2 regions of the Leclercia sp. GHBNCSD genome follow, and region 1 is predicted to be linked to the other one. Evidence: predicted binding sites of a transcription regulator. Region 1 holds the regulator's gene; the other holds the start of a gene.
What was found. Region 1 encodes PurR, which represses purine synthesis genes. Its sites were predicted from a motif close to CANGCAAACGTTTGCNTG; they were not measured.

Region 1 (3,263 bases):
GGCGCAATGTAGGTGTAGAGGGTGAACATTGCCCCAGCACCGAGAACCGTGGTCAGTAAGGCGGAAAGCACCTGCGGGCGCATCAGCACCGCCAGTTCTTTACGCACATCCGGCTTTTCGCCCGCGCCACCCGCAGGGAGGGAGAAGAAGAGCGCGACCATCGAGACCACGCCCAAAAGCGCCGTCGCCAGGAAGGACATCCGCCAGCCGATGGCTTCGCCCATCCACGTTGCGGCGGGTACGCCGCCAATATTGGCGATGGTGAGACCCATAAACATGGTTGCTACGGCGCTGGCCTGTTTATGCTTCGGCACTACGCTTGCGGCGACCACCGACCCGAGGCCAAAGAAGGCGCCGTGATTGAGGCTGGTCAAAATACGCGACAGCATCAGGGTGGTGTAATCCGGGGAGAGCGCCGACAGCACGTTACCGACGGTAAAGATCGCCATCAGGAAGATCAGCGCATTACGACGGCCGCGATGGGAAAGCAGCAAGGTCATCAGCGGTGCCCCTACCATTACGCCGATAGCGTAGGCGCTGATTAACATGCCCGCAGCGGGAATAGAGACATCCACACCCCGGGCGATAACCGGTAGCAGTCCCATTGGAGAAAACTCGGTGGTGCCGATGCCAAATGCGCCAATGGCCAGGGCCAGCAGCGGAAAATTGATTTTCATACTTCAACTCCGGATACCGTGTCGTCAGGCGACACAGAACAATGAAGGCGAAAGCATGACATCAATCACAAAAAATGAGAAGTTAACAATTTGGCAAAAGATTTTTGCCGGACGCGTAACAATAGCAGAAGGGAGACGAGGGAGCGTTAGCTCCCTCGCAAATATCAGTGCAGCGCAGCCGTAAGACCGCTGGCAACGATCAGACCCAGAACAATAACGGTGGTAATCAGCGAAAACTTAAGATCGGTACTCATCAATTTTTCTCCTTTTAATCACCCTACGAAGAGTGAGCTTGCTCATTTTTGCACAGTTCAGGGTAAAAATCTTGCTGGATTTAGATTGATATCGATTTTTACTCTTCCCCTTTTGGTCAAGATCAGCCAAAATTCCACGCTAAATTTATTAGCGTACCGGCCATTGACCCCCTCCTGACGTCCTGTGTCGTTTTCCCGGCGTACCGCAATTCAAATTGCGCAATTAGGGCGAGTGAAGGCAAACGTTTACCTATTGGTTTTTCAGGAGCTTAAGATATGGTCTGGAGTGACATCTGATGGCAACAATTAAAGACGTAGCGAAACGCGCAAACGTTTCCACTACAACCGTATCACATGTTATTAACAAAACCCGCTTTGTGGCGGAAGAGACGCGTAACAACGTCTGGGCAGCGATCAAAGAGCTGCACTATTCTCCGAGCGCCGTCGCCCGTAGTCTGAAGGTGAACCACACCAAATCGATCGGCCTGCTGGCGACCAGCAGCGAAGCCCCCTACTTCGCAGAAATTATTGAAGCGGTAGAGAAAAACTGCTTCCAGAAAGGTTACACCCTGATCCTCGGCAACGCCTGGAACAGCCTGGAGAAGCAGCGGGCCTATCTGTCAATGATGGCGCAAAAGCGCGTCGACGGCCTGCTGGTAATGTGCTCGGAATACCCGGAGCCGCTGCTGAAGATGCTGGAAGAGTATCGCAATATCCCGATGGTGGTGATGGACTGGGGCGAAGCGAAAGCGGACTTCACCGACTCGGTCATTGATAACGCCTTTGAAGGTGGCTACATGGCAGGACGTTATCTGATCGAACGCGGGCATCGCGATATCGGCGTCATCCCGGGCGCGCTGGAGCGCAACACCGGTGCCGGTCGTCTGGCCGGTTTTATGAAAGCGATGGAAGAAGCCTTAATCACGGTGCCGGAAAACTGGATCGTCCAGGGCGACTTTGAGCCGGAGTCCGGCTATCGCGCCATGCAGCAGATCCTCTCCCAGACGCCGCGTCCGACCGCTATTTTCTGCGGCGGCGATGTTATGGCGATGGGTGCCCTGTGTGCCGCTGACGAGATGGGCCTGCGCGTTCCGCAGGACGTTTCGCTGATCGGGTATGATAACGTGCGCAACGCCCGTTTCTTCACCCCGGCGCTGACCACCATCCACCAGCCAAAAGATTCGCTGGGCGAGACCGCCTTCAACATGCTGCTCGACCGTATCGTCAATAAACGTGAAGAGTCGCAGTCCATTGAAGTGCATCCGCGTTTGATCGAACGCCGCTCCGTCGCCGATGGCCCGTTCCGCGACTACCGCCGTTGATCCGCTCAGGGAGCCAGTACCTCTGGCTCCCGCAACCACTCCCTGTTCATCGTTTCACTGTCCCCCAGATAATCCAGCAGCCACGCCAGCGCCGGTGACATGTCGTTTTGTTGCCAGGTGAGGCAGCAGGCCGCATCCGGGAAGGGGTTTTCCAGCGTCAGCTCCACCCATTTGCCACTGTCTATCCAGGGCCGGGCAAAATGGACCGGCACCATCCCCACGCACAGCCCGGCCGACAGGCAGGTCGCAGAGGATTCCCAGTCCGGGGTGACGATCCGCCGCTGGTTATCCAGCAGCCAGGTGATCCGTTTCGGCAGCGAGCGGGAGGTATCTTCCCGCACCAGCGACGGCCAGTTGCGCAGGGTATCATCGCTGAGCGGGCCGGGAAGCGCGGCCAGCGGATGGTGGCTCGCCACCACGCAGACCCAGCTCAGCATCCCCATATCGCGAAACGCGTAGCGCCCCCCCACCGGTATCGCCTGGGTCGCGCCGATCGCCATCTCCACCCTGCCATCCGCCAGCGCATCCCAGACACCGTTAAAGACCTCCTGGGAGACACGCAGCTCAACGTCAGCGAAGTGGCGATAAAAGTCGACGATCATCTGGCGGGTGCGCTCGGGACGAACGATGTTATCCACCGCAATGGAGATATGCCCGCGCCAGCCGTTGGCAATCTGCTGACACTGTTCGCGGGTGATCTGCATTTTTTTGATAACAGAACGCCCCTCCTTCAGAAACCACAGCCCGGCAGGCGTCAGCTCCACATCACGGTGTCGCCGTTCAAATAGCGGCACCGCCAGCCACTCCTCAAGCTGACGCACCGTATAGCTGATGGCTGACGGGACACGATGTAGCTCCTGTGCCGCGCCGCTGAAACTGCCGTTACGCGCCACGGCATCCACCACTTCAAGGGAATATTCTGACCACATTTTCTGCCTGCAAAAAATTTGAATGCAACCGCCAAATATTAGCGTTTCACAAGCGGGATTGCACTGCCTACACTCAGCGGC
Region 2 (3,263 bases), on a different contig from region 1:
TGCGGGCCCCCGTCAATTCATTTGAGTTTTAACCTTGCGGCCGTACTCCCCAGGCGGTCGACTTAACGCGTTAGCTCCGGAAGCCACGCCTCAAGGGCACAACCTCCAAGTCGACATCGTTTACGGCGTGGACTACCAGGGTATCTAATCCTGTTTGCTCCCCACGCTTTCGCACCTGAGCGTCAGTCTTTGTCCAGGGGGCCGCCTTCGCCACCGGTATTCCTCCAGATCTCTACGCATTTCACCGCTACACCTGGAATTCTACCCCCCTCTACAAGACTCAAGCCTGCCAGTTTCAAATGCAGTTCCCAGGTTGAGCCCGGGGATTTCACATCTGACTTAACAGACCGCCTGCGTGCGCTTTACGCCCAGTAATTCCGATTAACGCTTGCACCCTCCGTATTACCGCGGCTGCTGGCACGGAGTTAGCCGGTGCTTCTTCTGCGAGTAACGTCAATCACTGCGGTTATTAACCACAATGCCTTCCTCCTCGCTGAAAGTACTTTACAACCCGAAGGCCTTCTTCATACACGCGGCATGGCTGCATCAGGCTTGCGCCCATTGTGCAATATTCCCCACTGCTGCCTCCCGTAGGAGTCTGGACCGTGTCTCAGTTCCAGTGTGGCTGGTCATCCTCTCAGACCAGCTAGGGATCGTCGCCTAGGTGAGCCATTACCCCACCTACTAGCTAATCCCATCTGGGCACATCCGATGGCAAGAGGCCCGAAGGTCCCCCTCTTTGGTCTTGCGACGTTATGCGGTATTAGCTACCGTTTCCAGTAGTTATCCCCCTCCATCAGGCAGTTTCCCAGACATTACTCACCCGTCCGCCACTCGTCACCCGAGAGCAAGCTCTCTGTGCTACCGTTCGACTTGCATGTGTTAGGCCTGCCGCCAGCGTTCAATCTGAGCCATGATCAAACTCTTCAATTTAAGTTTGATGCTCGTGAATTAAACTTCGTAATGAATTACGTGTTCACTCAGAGACTTGGTATTCATTTTTCGTCCGAGGACGTTAAGAATCCATGTCACTTTGAGTGCCCACACAGATTGTCTGATAAATTGTTAAAGAGCAGTGCAACGCGGCTTTCGCTCACCGTTGCGAGGTGGCGTATATTACGCTTTCCTCTTTCAGAGTCAAGCGATTATTTTCGCTTTTCTCCTCAACCGGCCCGGCTGTTTGTGTGAAGTGATTCACATCTGCCGTGTCGATGGAGGCGCATTATAGGGAGTTCTCCGCCGCCCGCAACCCTTAAATGACATAAAAATGACTGACTGCTGCATTCCCCAGCAAAAGCCCGCCTTATACCTGATTACACACAGACTTATCCACAACGTGACGAAAAAGTGAAAATGTGCGAGCGTTGCGCAAACGTTTTCGTTAAAATGCTCGCGCTAAATAAAGCGCCCCGCCAGGTGTGTTAGTTGAGTTTTTATCGGGAAAATTCACCTAACGCTCTCTGTAATCGTCAAATCCAGGGGATTTACCATGCAACAACGTCGTCCAATCCGCCGCGCTCTGCTCAGTGTTTCTGATAAAGCCGGTATCGTTGAATTCGCTCAGGCACTTTCTGCACGTGGCGTAGAGCTGCTGTCCACAGGCGGTACTGCTCGCCTGTTAGCAGATAAAGGCCTGCCGGTAACCGAAGTGTCTGATTACACCGGCTTCCCGGAAATGATGGATGGACGCGTCAAAACCCTGCACCCGAAAGTCCACGGCGGCATTCTGGGACGTCGCGGTCAGGATGACGGCATTATGGATCAGCACGGGATTGCGCCAATCGACATGGTGGTTGTTAACCTTTATCCATTCGCCCAGACCGTTGCCCGTGAAGGCTGCTCTCTGGAGGATGCGGTAGAGAATATCGATATCGGTGGGCCGACCATGGTGCGCTCCGCCGCCAAGAACCATAAGGATGTGGCCATCGTCGTAAAGAGCAGCGACTACGACGCCATTATTAAAGAGATGGATGCCAACGAAGGCTCACTGAATCTCGAGACCCGTTTCGACCTCGCCATTAAGGCCTTTGAACATACCGCCGCTTACGACAGCATGATCGCCAACTACTTCGGTAGTCTGGTCCCTGCCTACCATGGCGAAAGCAAAGATCCCTCTGGTCGCTTCTCCCGCACCTTAAACCTCAACTTCATTAAGAAGCAGGATATGCGCTACGGCGAGAACAGCCACCAGCAGGCTGCCTTCTATATAGAAGAAGAGGTAAAAGAAGCCTCCGTTGCCACTGCGCAGCAGGTGCAGGGTAAAGCACTCTCCTATAACAACATTGCGGATACCGACGCGGCACTGGAGTGCGTGAAAGAGTTCAGCGAGCCCGCCTGCGTTATCGTGAAGCATGCGAACCCATGCGGCGTCGCGGTAAGCACCTCTATTCTGGATGCTTACGATCGTGCGTACAAAACTGACCCGACCTCAGCGTTTGGCGGCATTATCGCGTTTAACCGCGAGCTGGATGCCGAAACCGCTCAGGCGATCATCTCCCGTCAGTTTGTTGAAGTGATTATTGCCCCTTCGGCCACCGAAGACGCCCTGAAAATCACCGCGACAAAACAGAACGTGCGCGTGCTGGTCTGCGGTCAGTGGGCGGAACGCGTTCCGGGTCTCGACTTCAAGCGTGTGAACGGTGGCCTGCTGGTTCAGGATCGTGACCTGGGCATGGTCAGCGAGAAAGATCTGCGTGTCGTCACCAAACGTCAGCCTACGGAGCAGGAGCTGCGTGACGCGCTGTTCTGCTGGAAAGTGGCGAAGTTCGTGAAATCCAACGCCATCGTCTATGCGAAAGAGAACATGACCATCGGTATAGGCGCGGGCCAGATGAGCCGCGTTTACTCTGCGAAAATCGCCGGGATTAAAGCGGGCGACGAAGGTCTGGAAGTTAAAGGCTCCGCCATGGCGTCCGACGCGTTCTTCCCGTTCCGTGACGGTATCGATGCAGCTGCGGCAGTGGGCATCACCTGCGTGATCCAGCCTGGCGGCTCAATCCGCGACGACGAAGTCATTGCCGCCGCCGATGAACATGGCATCGCGATGATCTTCACCGACATGCGTCATTTCCGCCATTAATTCCCGGAGCAGAGAATGAAAGTATTAGTGATTGGTAACGGCGGGCGCGAGCACGCCCTGGCGTGGAAAGCGGCGCAGTCTGCGCAGGTTGAAACCGTCTTTGTGGCACCGGGTAACGCCGGTACCGCCCTGGAGCCTACCCTGCAGAACGTCGCTATCGGCGTAACCGATATCCCGGCGCTGC

Region 2: the regulator PurR is predicted to act here: its motif matches at 1,366-1,383, upstream of purH (bifunctional phosphoribosylaminoimidazolecarboxamide formyltransferase/IMP cyclohydrolase).

The regions. Positions count from the first base shown of each region.
Region 1 is NZ_JBQVYO010000002.1:335,217-338,479, forward strand. Features, by position in the region: gene ACT3IC_RS21955 (MFS transporter) at 1-677, opposite strand, end outside; gene cydH (cytochrome bd-I oxidase subunit CydH) at 842-931, opposite strand; gene purR (HTH-type transcriptional repressor PurR) at 1,228-2,253, shown strand; gene punR (DNA-binding transcriptional activator PunR) at 2,259-3,182, opposite strand.
Region 2 is NZ_JBQVYO010000001.1:1,732,244-1,735,506, forward strand. Features, by position in the region: rRNA gene ACT3IC_RS08415 (16S ribosomal RNA) at 1-933, opposite strand, end outside; gene purH (bifunctional phosphoribosylaminoimidazolecarboxamide formyltransferase/IMP cyclohydrolase) at 1,490-3,079, shown strand; gene purD (phosphoribosylamine--glycine ligase) at 3,095-3,263, shown strand, end outside.